2 linked regions of the Urbifossiella limnaea genome follow. The protein of the gene in region 2 binds, or shares a complex with, the protein of the main gene of each other region. Links are inferred from orthologs where the notes say so. Each region holds a gene or a part of one and is shown on either strand. Other genes may lie near its edges.

Evidence for each region.
Region 1: the proteins of tsaD (region 2) and tsaE are in contact, whole or in part, in a crystal structure (PDB 6N9A), measured with the Thermotoga maritima proteins. The link is inferred for Urbifossiella limnaea from one-to-one orthologs. Residues at the interface, in WP_004082750.1 of Thermotoga maritima: Cys10, Asp11, Arg49, His50, Leu82, Gly84, Gly135, Gly136, Glu154, Thr155, Leu156, Asp157, Asp158, Ser159, Glu162, Asp165, Lys166, Arg169, Leu170, Tyr175, Lys213, Thr214, Leu217, Tyr218, Gln221, Arg222, Asn324; in WP_004082108.1 of Thermotoga maritima: Leu37, Gly38, Lys46, Lys57, Val59, Lys60, Ser61, Thr63, Phe64, Thr65, Leu66, Met67, Val69, Pro71, Tyr82, Arg83, Leu84, Asp86, Asp88, Phe89, Asp93, Ile128, Asp130, Glu131, Arg134.

What each region holds. Positions count from the first base shown.
Region 1 is NZ_CP036273.1:6,824,659-6,832,810, reverse strand. The notes cover bases 2,330-5,259. They hold tsaE (tRNA (adenosine(37)-N6)-threonylcarbamoyltransferase complex ATPase subunit type 1 TsaE), read right to left. Parts: upstream 4,056-5,259; coding sequence 3,603-4,055; downstream 2,330-3,602. Other genes in these bases: cysC (adenylyl-sulfate kinase), read right to left, coding at 2,904-3,593; ETAA1_RS27765 (DUF885 domain-containing protein), read left to right, coding at 2,330-2,819. Also shown: ETAA1_RS27770 (S10 family peptidase), read left to right, coding at 1-991; more of ETAA1_RS27765, read left to right, coding at 1,080-2,329; ETAA1_RS27745 (SDR family oxidoreductase), read left to right, coding at 5,352-6,086; ETAA1_RS27740 (PP2C family protein-serine/threonine phosphatase), read right to left, coding at 6,153-6,908; ETAA1_RS27735 (glycosyltransferase), read left to right, coding at 7,107-8,152. UniProt on the Escherichia coli protein: Required for the formation of a threonylcarbamoyl group on adenosine at position 37 (t(6)A37) in tRNAs that read codons beginning with adenine.
Region 2 is NZ_CP036273.1:6,164,415-6,172,562, forward strand. What follows is about bases 3,255-6,180. They hold tsaD (tRNA (adenosine(37)-N6)-threonylcarbamoyltransferase complex transferase subunit TsaD), read right to left. Parts: upstream 5,262-6,180; coding sequence 4,248-5,261; downstream 3,255-4,247. Other genes in these bases: ETAA1_RS25110 (class I SAM-dependent methyltransferase), read right to left, coding at 3,255-3,832; ETAA1_RS25115 (hypothetical protein), read left to right, coding at 3,917-4,132; ETAA1_RS25125 (hypothetical protein), read right to left, coding at 5,258-5,638; ETAA1_RS25130 (S9 family peptidase), read right to left, coding at 5,723-6,180. In the rest of the region: rnr (ribonuclease R), read left to right, coding at 1-1,400; ETAA1_RS25105 (hypothetical protein), read left to right, coding at 1,471-2,682; more of ETAA1_RS25110, read right to left, coding at 2,663-3,254; more of ETAA1_RS25130, read right to left, coding at 6,181-7,657; ETAA1_RS25135 (hypothetical protein), read left to right, coding at 7,909-8,148.

The sequences.
Region 1 (8,152 bases), 660 kb from region 2 along the record:
GCAGGAAGACTTGACCTCCGTCGGCGAGTTCATCCGCCTCTACGTCACGCGGAACAACCGCTGGGGCTCCCCCAAGTACCTCGCCGGCGAGAGTTATGGCACCACCCGCGCCGCGGCCCTGGCGAACCACATGCAGTCGAAGCTCGGCATGCGGCTGAACGGCGTCGTGCTGGTGTCGGCGGTGCTGAACTTCGGTACCATCCGCTTCGACGAGGGGAACGACCTGCCGTTCCCGCTGTACCTGCCGGGTTACACCGCCACCGCGTGGTACCACAAGAAGCTCGCCCCCGAGTTGCAGACGAGCCTGACCAAGACGCTCGCCGAGGCGGAAGCGTTCGCCGCCGGCGAGTACCAGCAGGCGCTGTTCAAGGGGGCGGAGCTGACGGACGCGGAGCGGAAGACGATCGCGGCGAAGGTGGCGCGGTTCACCGGGTTGAGCGAGGAGTTCGTGCTGCGGAACGACCTGCGGGTCGAGGGGCAGCGGTTCATGCGCGAGCTGCTCCGCGACCGCGGCCGCACCGTCGGCCGGTTCGACAGCCGCTACCTCGGCCGCGACAGCACCGACGCCGGCGAGCGACCGGAGTACGACCCCAGCTACGCCGCCGTGCAGGGCACGTACACCGAAGGGCTGAACAGCTATCTCCGCGGCGAGCTGAAGTACGAGAGCGACCTGCCGTACGAGATTCTCACGGGGCGCGTGCAGCCGTGGAACTACGGCACGGCCAGTAACCGGTACCTGAACGTGGCGCCGGCGCTGCGGACCGCGATGGCGCAGAACCCCGACCTGCGCGTGCTGGTGGCGAACGGGTACTACGACCTCGCGACGCCGTACGCGGCGACGAAGTACACGATGAGTCACCTGGCGAACGACCGCGGGTTGTTGGGGCGTGTGACGATGACGTACTACGAGGCCGGGCACATGATGTACGTCCACCGGCCGTCGCTGGTGAAGCTGCGGGCGGACGTGGCGGCGTTCCTTCAAAAGGGATGAGGGATGAGGGATGAGGGATGAAGCCAGAACCGGTCGGCTTCCGTCCCTCGTCCCTCATCCCTCATCCCTCATCCTTCCCGAGGTTCCCGTGACTTCCCTCCGCCTCCTCGCCCCGCTCGCACTCCTGACCGCGGGCCTGTCGTTCGTCCCCGTCCCGCCACCGGCCGCCGCCCAGCCGCCGACGTTCGCCGCCTTCGCCGACGACTACTACGCCGCCCTGTTCGCCTGGGATCCCAACCAGGCGACCTACGCCGGCGTACACGACTTCGACACCAAGCTCGCCGACTTCTCGGCCGACAACATCGCCCATCGCGTGGACACGCTCAAGCGCCTCCAGGCGCGGCTCGACACGCTTCGGGGTGGCAAGCTCACCGCGGCCGACAGCATCGACGCCGACGCGCTCGACCACGCCGTCCGCGCCGAGCTGCTCGACACCGAAGTGATCGGCGAGTGGAAGCGGAACCCGGTGCCGTACCTCGGCAAGCCGGCCGAGGGGATCGACCTGCTGATGAAGCGCAGCTTCGCCCCGCCGGCCGACCGCCTCCGCGCCGTCATCGGCCGGCTGAAGGCCACGCCGCCGCTCCTCGCCGCGATGAAGGCGAACGTACAGAACCCGCCGAAGGAGTTCGCCGACCTGGGCCTCATCGTGGCGAAGGGGTCGGTCGGCTTCTTCCGCACCGACCTGCCGACGTGGGCCAAGACCGCCGCCGGCAACGACAAGCAGCTGCTCGCCGAGTTCGAGGCCGCCAACCGCCCCGTCGCCGACGGCTTCGACGCCGCGGCCAAGTGGATCGAGACGGACCTGCTGCCGCGGGCGAAGGGGAACTACGCCATCGGCGCCGACGCGTTCATGAAGAAACTCGCCTACGAGGAGATGCTCGACATCCCGCTCGACCGGCTGCTGGCGATCGGCGAGGCGAACCTGAAGAAGGACCAGGAGGCGTTCGCCGCGACGGCCAAGCTCATCGACCCGAAGAAGACGCCGCAGGAGGTGCTGGCGTCGCTGACCGAGGACCACCCGAAGCCCGAAGACCTGGTGGCCGCCACGCGCGGCACCATCGAGCGCACGCGGAAGTTCCTGCTCGACAAGGGCATCGTGACGGTGCCGTCGGAGGTGCGGCCGACGATCGCCGAGACGCCGGCGTTCATGCGCACCGGCGGGTTCGCGTCGATGGACACGCCGGGGGCGTTCGAGACGAAGGCGACGGAGGCCTTCTACTACGTGACGCCGCCGGAGGTGGAGTGGGACGTGAAGCGGAAGGTCGAGCACATGCGGCAGTTCAACAAGACCTCACTCGACATCATCACCATCCACGAGGCGTACCCGGGGCACTACCTGCAGTTCCTGTTCGCGCGGCAGTACCCGACGAAGGTGCGGAAGCTGTACACGTGCGGCACGAACGTGGAGGGGTGGGCGCACTACGCGGAGCAGATGTGCGTGGAGGAGGGGTACGGCGCCGGCGACCCGAAGGTGCGGCTGGCGATGCTGCACGAGGCGCTGTGGCGCGACTGCCGGTACGTCACGGGGATCAAGCTCCACACCGCGGGGTGGACGGTGGAGCAGGGGAAGCAGTTCTTCATGACGGAGGGGTACGTCGAGGGCGAGGGGGCGTTCCAGGAGGCGCGGCGCGGCACGTACAACCCGACGTACCTGTACTACACCCTGGGGAAGCTGCAGATCTACAAGCTGCGGGAGGACTACCAGAAGGCGAAGGGGGTGGCGTTCACGCTGCGGGCGTTCCACGACGAGTTCGTGCGCCAGGGCGGCCTGCCGATCAAGCTGATCCGCCGCATCATGCTGCCGGGCGACACGGGGCCGACGCTGTGACTTGGGACCGAGGGACGGAGGGACAGTGGGACTCAGGGACCGGGAGACCTCCGCTTGTCCCTGAGTCCCACGGCCCCTCCGTCCCTAAATCCCGCCGAGCAGCCCCCGCGCCGCCAACTCCGCGAGCACCGCGGCGACGCCGTCCTCCACCGACCGCGCCGACATGTCCAGCGTCAGCTCCGGGCTCGTCGGCGGCTCGTAGGGGTCGTCGATGCCGGTGAAGCCCGCCGCCTTCCCGGCCGCGACCGCCGCCCGCGCCTGGCGGTACAGCCCCTTCGGGTCGCGCCGCTCGCACGCCTCCAGCGGCGTGCTCACGTACACCTCGACGAACGGTAGCCCCGCGGCCTGGTGCGCCGCCCGCGCCGCGTCGCGGTCCTTCCGGTACGGGCTGATGAAGCTCGTCAGCGCCAGCAGCCCCGCGTCGGCGAACAACTTCGCCACCTCGCCGATGCGGCGGACGTTCTCCTCGCGGTCGGCGGCGCCGAACCCCAGGCCGAACCGACCGGCCGCGTCGGGGCCGTAGCCGCGCGTGTCGGTCAGGATCTTCGGGCTGGCGTTCAGGCCGAAGCGGACGTTGTCGCCGTCGAGGACGTAGGCGGCGTGACCGCGGTGGATCAGGGCGTGCTCGACGGCCGTGGCGAGGGTGCTCTTGCCGGAGCCGCTCAGGCCGGTGAACCACACGGTGGCGCCGGTCTGCTTCAGCAGCGCGACGCGGTCGGCGCGGCTGACCGTACCGGGGTGGTGGAAGACCTGCGGGGCGGGGAGTTCGGACATGCGGCTAACCTACAGCGCCGCCAGCACCGCGGCGTACCGGTCGCCGTGCGCCGTCAGCTCGAAGCGGCGGCGGTTCTCGTCCACCGCCGTGATGACGATTCGCAGCTGCTCCGCCGGCAGCGTCGGCTCCACCTTGTCGGCCCACTCGACGACGCACACGCCGTCGCCGGCGAAGTACTCGTCCACGCCGAGGTCGGCGAACTCGCGCGGGCCGGACAGGCGGTAGGCGTCGAAGTGGTACACCGGCAGCCGGGCCGGGTACTCCTGGATCAGCACGAACGTCGGCGAGGTGACCGCCGCCGGGTTCCGCACGCCGAGGCCTCCGGCGATGGCACGCGTGAGGTGCGTCTTGCCGGCGCCGAGCGGCCCGACCAGCGCCACCACGGCGCCGCGGAACAGGAGCGCGCCGAGCCGGCGGCCGAACGCCTCGGTGGCGGCGAGGTCGGGGATGTCGAGGGTCATGAATGACGAATGACGAATGACGAATGACGAATGACGAACCCGGGGATTCGTCATTCGTCATTCGTCATTCGTCATTTCCGAATGCGGTTGCGCTTGGCCGTGACGTAGCGCAGGTAGGCGTGCATGAACTCGTCCAGGTCGCCGTCCAGCACCTTCATCACCGCCGGGTTTTTCACGTCGATGCCGTCGCGCTCATCGCGGACCAGCGTGTACGGCTGCATCACGTAGCTGCGGATCTGCGACCCGAACGCGATCTCGCCCTTCGCGTCGTACCGCTGGGCGATGTCGCCCATCCGCTTTTGCTCCTCGATGGCGTACAGCCGCGACTTCAGCAGCGCCAGGGCGTTGGCGTAGTTCTTCGGCTGGCTCCGCTCCGTCCGGCTCTCGCCGCGCACCTCCACGCCCTTGTACTGGTAGATCAGCCGGACGCCCGACTGCGTCTTGTTCTGGTGCTGCCCGCCGGGGCCGCCGGAGCAGAACGTCTGCATCTCCAGCGCCTTCTCGTTCACCTCGATCTTGATGGTGTCGTCCAGCTCGGGCAGCACGTCCACCGCGGCGAACGAGGTCTGGCGCGTGTCGCCGGACCCGAACGGGCTGATGCGCACGAGCCGGTGGACGCCGATCTCGCTCTGCATGTACCCGTACGCGTACGGGCCGCTGATCTTGAACGTGACGCTCATGATCCCGGCTTCCTGGTTCGGCTCCAGGTCTTGCTCCTCCACGTCGAAGTCGTGGTCCTTCGCCCACCGGATGTACATGCGGTACAGCATCTCGGCCCAGTCGCAGGCCTCGGTGCCGCCGGCCCCCGGCTTGATGGTGACGACGGCGTTGGCCGAGTCGGTCTTGCCGCTCATCATCGCCTGCAGCTCGAACGCCGTGTACTTCCCCTCCGCCGCCACGAGCGCGGGTTCGAGTTCGGCCTCGAACGCGGCGTCCTCCTCGGCCAGCTCGGCCATCGCCTGCAGGTCGTCGGCCGCGGCGGTGAGCGCCTCGTATGGCTTCAGCAGGCTGTTCGCCACCTTCAGCTGCTGGATGGTGCTCTTGGCCTTCTCCTGGTTGTCCCAGAAGCCGGGTTCGCCCTGTTTCGCTTCGAGCTCGTCGCGGACTTTCGTTTTTCCAGCGACATCAAAGAGAGTCCCGGAGCTGGGTGAGGCGGGCGCAGAGCTCGTCGGTGCGGCGGCGGAGGTCGGGGTTCATGGGTGCGTCCTTCCACGGAATCGGGGGCGCGGGCCGCCCACCGGGTTGGAGAGTAGCATAGGGGGCACGGGTTCGGGGACCAAAGACCGGAGAGCGCACATGGGCCGCTTGGCGGGCAAGGTGGCGGTGGTGACCGGCGGCGGATCGGGCGTCGGCAGGGCGACGGCGCTGCTGTTCCTGAAGGAAGGCGCGAAGGTGGTGATCGCCGGCCGCGACCCGGCGAAGCTCGCGGCCGTGGCCGCGGAGGCGAACGCTGGCGACGCCCTCCGCACCGTCCCCGCCGACGTGAGCAAGGCCGCCGACTGCGCGAACCTCATCGGCGCCGCCACCGCCGCGTTCGGCCGCGTGGACATTCTCGTCAACAACGCCGGCACGAACATCAAGGACCGCACCATCCGCGAGCTGACGCCGGAGAGCTGGGAGATGATGATCGGCGCCAACCTGCACGGCGCCTTCTACTGCACGAAGGCCGTGCTGGACCAGATGTTCGCCCGCAAGGACGGCGTGATCGTGAACGTGGTGTCGGTGGCCGGGAAGCGCGCCAACCCGCTCGGCGGCGCCGCCTACGTGGCGGGGAAGTTCGGCATGGGCGGGTTCGGCATGGTGCTGAGCAACGAGGAGAAGGACAGCGGCGTGCGCGTCAGCAACGTGTACCCCGGCGAGATCGACACGCCGATCCTGGCGGCGCGGCCGCGGCCGGTGACGGAGGAGCAGCGGGCGCTGATCCTGAAGCCGGAGGACGTGGCCGACGCGGTGCTGTTCGTGGCGACGCTGCCGCCGCGGGTGTCGGTGCCGGAGCTGGTGATTAAACCCACCGCACAGATGTACTGGTGACGTGAAACGCGAAAGCCCACCCGCCGCGGCGGGTGGGCTTTCTCTCTCGCGCGTCACCTTCCCGAGTTACCCCTCGACGACCTCGATCGTCACGCACGACACGTTGTCCCGCGAGTTCTGGTCGAGCGCCAGCTGGCCGAGCCCGTCGGCGAGTTGCTGCATGTCGGCCGCCTCGCTCACCACCGCCGCGAGCTGCTCGTCGGGCACCACGCCGGTCAGGCCATCGGTGCAAAGGAGGAACCGGTCGCCGTCCTGAACCGGCACCACGGTCACCTCCGGGCCGTCGCCCACCTCCTTGCTGCCGAGGTACTTCCACAGCACGTTCTTGAACCGGTGGTCCTTCGCCTCCGCCGGCGAGATCGTCTTGGCCTCCACCAGCGCCTGCGCCAGGGAGTGGTCCACCGTCAGCTGCTGAATCTTCCCCTTGCGGACGAGGTACGCCCGGCTGTCGCCGACGCCGGCGACGAACAGCTCCCCGCCCTTGCGCCACACCGCCATGACGACGGTGGTGCCCATGTTCTTCATGTCCTTGTCGAGGGCGCCCATCGCCATGATTTCTTCGTTGGCCTGGACGATGGCCCGGCGGGCGACGGCCTTGACGAACTCGTGGTTCAGCGTCGGGGTCAGGTTCTTGCGGACCTCGCGCGGCACGATGTCGACGGCCCGCTTGCTGGCGACCTCGCCGGCCGCCTGGCCGCCCATCCCGTCGGCGACGATGGCGACCGTCAGGTCGGGGAACTGCTTGACGTCGAGCGAGTCCTCGTTGTTCTCCCGGTAGTTGCCGAGGAGGCTGCACTTGCCGATGTTCAGCGTGAACGCCATTAGACCGGTCCCCAGGCCCCGGGCGGCGACGGGGCGATCGGCCACACGTCCGCGGGTGTTAACTTCAACTTACATCGCGTGCCGGCGGCGTGCAACGCGCCCGGAGCGAATCCGCTGCCGCGGCCCACCGGTTAGGGTCGGCTTCCCCGGCAGTCGCCGGCCGGGTACACTCCCCGCCCTAACCAGGGAGGGTTTGCGATGCCGGCCGAGCGGGTGGTCCTCGTCCACGACTGGCTCACCGGGCTCCGCGGCGGCGAGAAGTGCCTCGAACCGCTGGCCCGGCGCTGGCCCGACGCGCGCCTCCTCACCCTACTCCACAAGCGCGGCAGCGTGCCGCCGGCGATCGAGCAGTTGCGCATCTCGCCCAGCCGGCTCAACCGGCTTCCCCGGGTCGATCGGTACTACCGCTACCTCCTCCCGCTGATGCCGTTCGCCGCCGGCTGGAAGGTGACCGACGCGGACCTGGTGGTGAGCCTGAGCCACTGCGTGGCCAAGAGCGCCCGGCCGCCGGCGGGGGTGCCGCACGTGTGCTACTGCTTCACGCCGATGCGCTACGCCTGGCACATGCAGGGCTCGTACTTCCGCGCCGCGGGCCTCGCCGGGAAGCTGAAGGCCGCCGCCGTGGACGCGCTGATGGGCCGCATCCGCCGCTGGGACCGCCGCACCGCCGACCGGGTGACACACTTCGTCGCCATCAGCCGCACGGTGCAGACCCGCATCCGCGAGTGCTACGGCCGCGACAGTGTGGTGATCTACCCGCCGGTGGACACCGACTACTACACGCCGGCGCCGGTGCCGCGCGAGGACTTCTACCTCGTGGTGTCGGCGCTGGCCCCGTACAAGCGCTTCGACCTGGCCATCGAGGCGTGCGCGACGCTCGGCAAGAAGCTGGTGGTGATCGGCTCCGGGCAGGACGCGAAGAAGTTGCAGGCGAAGGCGGCGCCGGGCATCACGTTCCTCGGCTGGCAGGCGGACGACGTGATCCGCGACCACCTGCGGCGGGCGAAGGCGCTGCTGTTCCCGGGCGAGGAGGACTTCGGCATCGTGCCGCTGGAGGCGCAGGCGTGCGGCTGCCCGGTGATCGCCTTCGGCCGCGGCGGCGCCACCGAGACCGTCCGCGCCGGCGGCCCGGACCCGACGGGTGTGCTGTTCGACGAGCAGACGGCGGACGCGCTGGCGGCGGCGATCGAGACGTTCGAGGGGAACGCGGACCGGTTCGACCCGCGGGCGGCGCGGCGCAACGC
Region 2 (8,148 bases):
TGACCATCGACCCGAAGACGAAGCACTGGGTGCTGACCGTCCACATCGCCGACGTGGCCCACTTTGCGAAGCCGGGCGGCCCGCTGGACACCGAGGCCCGGCGGCGCGCGACCAGCATCTACCTGCCGCAGAAGGTCATCCCGATGTTCCCGGAGGTGATCTCGAACGGGCTGGCGAGCCTCCAGGAAGGCAAGGTACGGTTCGTGAAGACGGTGCGGATGGAGTTCACGCCGGGGGTGCAGAAGGGGCACGTGTCGTTCTTCAACGGCGCGATCCGCGCGCGGCGGCGGTTCACCTACGAGCAGGTGCAGGCGGAGTTCGACGCGATGGCGAGCGGCCCGCGAGAGCGGGCTGTTCCTGATCGCATCGAACACGCTCAGGAACAGCCCGCTCACGCGGGCCGCTCGCCGGGTGATGACATCCTCGCCATGCTGAAGCGGATGCGCGACCTGGCGCTGCTCCTCCGCAAGAAGCGCTTCAAGCGCGGCGCCCTCGAACTCTCCATGCCCGAGGCGGTGCTGGAGTACGACGCCGACGGCCGCATGACCGGCGCCCACTTCGCCGAGCACAACCTCAGCCACCAGGTGATCGAGGAGTTCATGCTGGCCGCGAACGAGGCCGTGGCCGAGCACCTGACGCACCACGACATCCCCTTCCTCCGCCGCGTCCACCCGGCGCCGAAGGACGAGAAGCTGGAGGCGTTCGCGCAGTTCGCCGGCATCCTCGGCTACCCCATCAAGCGGCACAAGGACCGCGGCGAGTTGCAGCGCGTGCTGAACGAGACGGCCGACAAGCCGGAGCGCGCCGCCGTCCACTTCGCGCTGCTGCGCAGCTTCAAGCAGGCGGCGTACTCGCCGGTGCAGGACGAGCACTACGCCCTCGCCAGCACCCACTACTGCCACTTCACGTCGCCCATCCGCCGCTACCCCGATCTGGTCGTGCACCGACTGCTGGACCGGTGGATCAAGACCGGCCGCGCCTCGGCCGACATGAACGAGCTGACGGCGCTCGGCGACCACTGCTCGAAGCTGGAGCGGCGCGCGGAAACCGCGGAGCGCGAGTTGGTGAAGGTGCGCATCCTGACGTTCCTGAGCCGCCGGCTCGGCGAGAAGTTCGACGCGGTCATCACCGGCGTCGCGGAGTACGGCTTCTTCGCGCAGGTGGAAAAGTTCCCCGCGGAAGGGCTCGTCCACATCTCGTCGCTGGTGGACGACTACTACCACTTCGACGGCGCCGGTCACGCGCTGGAGGGCGGCCGGTCGCGGCGGCGGTTCCGCCTCGGCGACCGGGTGCGCGTCGAGGTGGCGCGCGTGGACCTGCCGAAGCGGATGCTCGACTTCCGGCTGGTGCCGCCCGAGGGGAAGGGGCGCCCCGAGCCGCCACGGCCGCGCCGCCGCTGACGCCGGCTCAAGTTCCCTACCCCGCACGACCGATACCACCCGGAAAGTCCGCCGCCGCGGGGGAGGGGTCATGCGCGTGCGCTCGCTGGTCGCCGGGTTGGGGGTCGCGCTCGGCGGGTCGGCCGCGGCCCAGCCGGAACCCGCCCGCTTCCCCTCGCCGCCCGTCCTGCCGTCGCGGCCGGTCACGCTGCCGGTGCCGCAGACGGCGCCGCTCCCCGTCGCGCCGCCCGGCGTCGTCGCCCCGCCGACGCAATTGGACGCGCTGCCGTACCCCGAGAACCGCACGCCGATCGACCCCGACCAGATGCTCGCTCGCCGCACCGTGAACGGGTGGCAGGTCGCCGCCGGGCCGCGCGTGTTCCGCGAGCTCGGCGACGACGAGGCCGCGGCCAACGAGATCGTCCGCGTGCTCCGGGCGCAGCGGCCGACCGAGTGGGTCGTCGTCGGCACCGGCCGGCCGCTCGTCGAGTACGGCCTGCACCAGGGCCGCGCGGCGCTCCTGTCCGCCCCGCCGCGCACCGTCACCGCTATCGATTTGAAGACCGTCCGCGTCGACGCCGTGCGCGGCGTGTGGGTGGTCCGCGACGACGCCGGCATCCACCTGAACTGCGGCCTCCACCGGCCGGACGCCGAACAGGCCGCCGCCGCCATCCGCCGCTACGGATTCAACCGCATCGCAACCATCGGCAGCAACCCGCAGGCGCCGGCGGTGACGTTCCTGTTCGCCACCCTCGACGGCGGGAGTGGCCCGGTGGCGCAGCAGCACCCGCTGGCCGCGGCGCTGCAGGAGCAGAACCTGACGCGTGTCGGCATCCCGGTGCCGGGCGTCGGCTACTTCGGCGAGCTGGTGAAGATCGACCCGCGGCGCGTGGACTCGCGGCGGGACGGGTCGGAGTGGGTGGTGGCGTGCGGGGCGGAGGTGCTGGCGAAGTTCGGCCCGGCCGAGTTCACGGCACGTGACGCGGCCCGGATCATCACCGAGGGGCGCTTCACCGAGTTCTGCCGGGCCGGCGGGCAGACGTTCTTCCTGGTCAACGGCCGGGCGCCGACGCGGGTGCCGTTCTCGACCGTCGGCCGCCGGTTCGACCCGGCCGGACTGCGGGTGTCGCCCTACGGCAGCCGGTGGGCGGTGACGGAGAACGGCCGCCAGCTGTTCGACGCCGCCGACCAGGCCGAGGCCGAGGGGCTGATCCGGCTGGTGAAGCACTTCGGGTTCGACACGCTGTGCCAGGTCGGCGCCCCGCCGCGGGCCGGCATCAGCTTCATGGCGAAGAGCCGGTAGCGACCACGGCCACCGCCTTGCCGCCGGCGCGCGTCAGCACCACGTGCCGGTGTTCGCCGCCGTCGCCGAGCTTCAGCCCCTTGCGGAAGGCGTCCGCGTCGGCGTCGATGGCGCGCTTCAGCACCGTGACCCGGCCGACGCCCACGGCGCGGAAGTGGTCGCGCAGCTTCCGCGCGTCCAGCGGCGCGACGTGCTCCACGCGGTAGGCCGCCGCGAACGGCGACGCCGCATCCGGCCCCGTCAGCAGCGCCACGCCGGGCTCCACCGGCGCCGCGCCGAGCTGCGCCGCGAGCAGCCCCACCAGGTCGGCGCGGATCACCGCCGGGTCGGGGTCGAACAGGTACTCGCCCACCGGTTCCGCGTACGGCATCTCGGCATCTGCTTCGGCCGCGAGCGTGTGCGGCCCCGGCAGAAGCGTCGCTCGCCGGCCGACGGTGCGGAGCGGGCCGAACCACAATACGCACTCCTTCAACTCGCCGCCGGCCGACACGAACTCGGCTTCGGCGTCGAACCGCGCCAGCGCGTCGCGCGGCACCCCGGGGGCGATCTTCGCCGCGAGCGGGAAGCCGGCCGGGAAGCGCGCCAGCACCGCCGACAGCGGCGGCTCGTACTGATCGGGGTCGAGGAAGCGGCGGTCGCCGGCGCGACGGCCGGGGTCGGTGTACGCGGCGTCCGCCGGCGGCAGCGCGAGCGTCAGCAGGTCGCCGAGATGGAAGCGAACCCGGTCGGCGACGCCGAGGGCGACGGCGTTCGCTTCTGCGAACACGAGCCGCACCAGGTCGGCATCCACGGCTTCCACGCGGCAGCCGGCCGCGGCCAGCGCCAGCGCGTCGGCCCCGATCCCGCAGCCGAGGTCGAGCACGGCGGCGAACGGCTTCAAGCGCTCGGCCCGGTGCGCGGCCGGGAGGTCACCCGACGCCTGCTCCAGCGCCTCACGGGTGAACCACATCCGGCCCGCGGCCGCGAACTTCGGTCGCGCCCGCTCCCGGAGCGTCACCACCTCGACGGCGGCCGCCGCGAGCTCCGGCGCGAACCGCTTCCGCAGGGCCGCCAGCGCCCCCAGCGTGCCGCCGGGCAGCGCCGCGGCCGCGGCGGCGAGCACGGGTGTGCCGTCGGGGCCGGTCAGGTGTCGGGCGGTGGGTACGTCCATGAAGCGCGGCGCTCTCGCCGTTGGGGGCGGGGGTTGTACAGTAGGGAGAATACGACCCGAAGCGAATCCTCACCCGAGGCGATCATGGGGAACCCGGCCGGCGACAAGCGGAAGCTGAAGGAGAAGCGGCGAAACCGGCAGGAGCTGCGGCTCGGGCCGGGCGCTTACCTGCCGAAGGACGAGCGGGCGCAGCTCCAGGCCGAGATCAAGAAGGGCGAGGAGGTCGTGAAGGCCTCCCGCGAAGCCCGCGGCAAGGAAAAGGCCGCGGCCAAGGCAGCGGCGCCGGCCCCGGCCAAGTAATCCTGAGCTCCGAAGGGGCGGCAGCCAATAGCCCAGGGTTGACACCCTGGGCTATTGGCTGCCGCCCCTTCGGAGCTCCGAACCACCTGCCGCCCGACGGCGGCGGGCTCGCCGGCTAAATGAAGTTCGGCTCCGCGTCCAGGTCCGGCGGGGCGAACTCGCCGCGCTTCCACTTCTCGACCGCCAGCGCCGCCATCGCCGCGTTGTCCGTGCAGAGCGACAGCGGCGGGATGAATAGCTCCGCCCCCTCCTTCGCGCACATGGCCGTCAGCGCCGCCCGCAGCGGGCCGTTCGCCGACACGCCGCCGCCCACCGCCAGGCGCTTCAGCCCCGTCTGCCGCAGTGCCTGCTTGCACTTGCCCGCGAGCACGTCCACCGCCGCCGCCTGGAAGCTCGCCGCGAGGTCGGCGCGCTTTTGCCCGGGGCCGGGCGGCGTCGCCTTCGCCACGTCCTGCCCGTGGCAGGCGTAGAGCACCGCCGTCTTCAGCCCGCTGAAGCTGAACTCCAGCCGGTCGGTGTCGAGGAACGTGCGCGGGAAGCGGTGCGCCTTCGGGTTGCCCAGCGCCGCCTCGCGCTCGACCGCCGGGCCGCCGGGGAAGCCGAGGCCGAGGACCGCCGCCACCTTGTCGAACGCCTCGCCGGCGGCGTCGTCGCGGGTGCCGCCGAGGAGTTCGAGTGACAGCGCGGTGTCGCAGCGGAACAGCGCCGTGTGCCCGCCGCTGACGACGAGCCCGACGCACGGGAAGATGTCGCGCCCGGCCGCGAGCCGGCAGGCGAACACGTGCCCGGCGACGTGGTTCACCCCGACCAGCGGCACCCCCAGCGCCAGGCTCAGCGCCTTCGCCGCCGTCACCCCGACGAGCAGCGCCCCGACCAGCCCCGGGGTGTGGTGTACCGCGACGCAGCCGAGGTCCGTCACGCCGATGCCGGCGCGGGCGAGTGCCTCGTCGATCACCGGCAGGAGGTTGCGGAGGTGCGCCCGGCTGGCGATCTCGGGGACGACGCCGCCGAACCGGGCGTGCAGGTCGGTCTGCGACGCGACCACGCTCGACCGCACCGCCAGGTCGTCGGTGAAGACCGCCGCCGCGGTCTCGTCGCAACTCGTCTCGATGCCCAGGAAGTACGTCACTTCTTCTCGACCACCTTGACCTGGTCCGGCCCTTCGACCTTGATCTGCGGCTTCTCCTTGAACAGCGTCACCGTGCCGGTCACGCGGACGGTCTTCCCCTTGAAGTGCGCCGCCGGGTCGTCCACCTTCGCGGCCTTGAACTTCTCGACGGCCTTCGCCGGGAGGAACACCGTAAAGTTCTTGTCGCTCTTGAAGTCCGCTTCCGAGTTCAGGTAGACGCCGGCCTTGCCGCCGGTGGACTTCACCTCGAACTCCACAGTGACCTTCTGGTCCACCTTCTTGGGGGCGTCGGCGAGCGTCAGCGGGGCCGCGTCCTGCGCGAGGACGAACCCCATTGAAAGGGCGGCGAGGGCGGTGGATAGCACGAAGCGGCGCATCGACAGGCTCCTGAGTTGGAGAATGACGAATGCCGAATGACGCATGGCCCACGCCTGGTTCCGTCATTCGTCATTCGGCATTCGTCATTTCGCGGACTCGTCCAGAAGGTACCGTTGCACGAATAAGGCGGTCGCGGCCGTCTGGAACTCGCGGTTCTTCTGCTTGGCGAAGCCGTGGCCCTCGTCCTTGGCGTTGAGGTACCACACCGGGGTGCCGCGGGCCTTCAGCGCCTTCACCATCTGCTCGGCCTCGCTCGCCGGCACCCGCGGGTCGTTCTGGCCCTGCACGATGAACAGCGGCTTGCTCACCTTCGCCACGTTCGTCAGCGGGGCGGTGCGCTCCATGAACTCGCGCGTCTTCGGGTCGCGCTCGTCGCCGTACTCGGCCCGCCGCAGGTCGCGGCGGTACGGCTCGGTGTTCTCCAGGAACGTCCGCAGGTTCGACATGCCGACCACGTCCACGGCGCAGCGGATGCGGTCCGGGTAGTACGTGGCGATCGCCAGCGTCATGTGCCCGCCGTAGCTGCCGCCGGTGACCATGACGCGGTCGGCGTCCAGGTCGGGGCGGCCCTTGATCCAGTCCAGCAGCGCGGCGATGTCCTTGTAGCTGTCCTCGCGCTTCACGCCGTTGTCGAGGGTCAGGAACGTCTTGCCGAACCCCTCCGACCCGCGGACGTTCGGGAACAGCACGGCCACGCCGAGCTCGTTGGTGTAGTAGTTGCCGGCGCCGAGGAACCCCGGCCGGGCCTGCCCCTCGGGGCCGCCGTGGATGTTGATGATGACCGGCCGCTTCCCCGTGAACTTCTTCGCCGGCGGGTAGAGGAAGCCGCTGATCTCGCGGTCGTCGAACGACTTCCACTTCACCAGCTGCGGCTCGGCGAACGATGCGGCGTTCAGCCCGCCCGTCTCACTCTCCGTCCACCGCTCTGTCTTTCCAGTGGTGGGGTCGAAGGAGAACACGTCCGTCGGCACCTTTGCCGACGCCACGCTAAACGCTAGCTCGCCGGTCTTCGGGTGAAACTTCAGGCCGCTCACCGAGCCCGTGATCTCGGGCCGGGCGTGCGTCTTGCCCCATTCGGCCTCGATCAGCCGCAACGTGCCGACTCCGGCCTCGTTCACCACAAACGCCACCGTCTTGCCGTCCGGAGACAGCTCGAACTCCTCCACGTCCCAATTTACGTCGGCAGTAAACTGGCTCACCGCGTGGGTCGCCACGTCGATGCGGGTGAGGCGCTTGAACTCACTCCCGCGGTCGGTCGTGGTCCAGATGTATTTACCGTCCGGACTGTACTGACCGCCCGAGTACGCGACCTTCTCCGGCACGATCGGCACGAGTTCCTTCTTCGCCCCTGTCTTCACGTCCACCAGCCACAGGTAGCTCTGGTTGATCGACATGTACTCACTGGCGAGAATCGTCGCGTCACCCGGCGCCCAATCCAATACAGCCCAGCCGACGCCGAGCTCGGCCACCTTCGCGTCACTCTTCGGGTCGGTCGGGTCGACCACGTACAGGTCGGCGTCGGTGCCGTTGCGGCGGGTGCTGGTGTACGCCAGCTTCGTTCCCGAGCGCGACCACACGCCCAAACTGTTCCGCGCCTTGCCGTCGGTCAAGAGCGTCGCGCTACCCGTCTCGGGGTCGAAGCGGAACGACTGGTAGCGCTCGTTGCCGCCCACGTCGCGGCCGAACACGAAACTCTCGCCGCCGGCCGGGCGGAAGCGGGCGCCGCTCACCTTCTCGGGGAAGAATGTCAGCTGCGTGCGGGCCCCGCCCGGCATCTTCACCCGGTGGACCTGCGCCGTCTGCCCGAACCGCGTGCTGACGAGCATCTCGCGGCGGGTCGGGTGCCAGTCCAGCAGCGTGGCGCTGCGCGATTCGGTGTAGCGCTTCACCTGTTCGGCGAGCGCCGCCGGGATGGGCGGGATGCCGTCCACGATGAGGTTGTCGCCGGGGGCAAGCACCTGAGCCGGGGCGGGCAGCGCGAGTACGAGCAACGGCAGCGGCAGGAGGACGCGGCGCATCGGAGCCTCCGGGGCCTGGACGGGGTGATTCTCGCGGCCGCGGGCGCCGCGGGCAAGCGGCAACAGCGGACGGCGTCGCTCCAACGATGATTCTTCCAGTTGAGTCAATGCTTCTGGGAAGGGGGTCTCTCTCTCCGCTGGAAACAATCATCCGGGCTTGAACGACCCGCCCGCTTGGGCAGCGGTTGAGATGGCCCGCGGCGGCCGGCGTCGGGTAGGATGGTCCCCATCCGCTTGCCCGAAGAGTGCTTATGGCCGGAGCGATCATCTTTGTCCCGGCGCTGGCCGCGTCGGCCGTCATGGGGTTCGTCTTCGCCCTGTTCGCGGCCAACCACTATCTGACAGTTCTCCAGAGCACCGCGGCCGGGGCGCGGCACGTCACCTGGGGCGACGAGGGCGTGTTCGACGGATTCTGGAAGCCGTTCTACCTGCTGTGGCTGGCCGGGCTGTGGGCCGGACCCGCGATGTTCGTCGCCCGCGCCGGGGGCGGC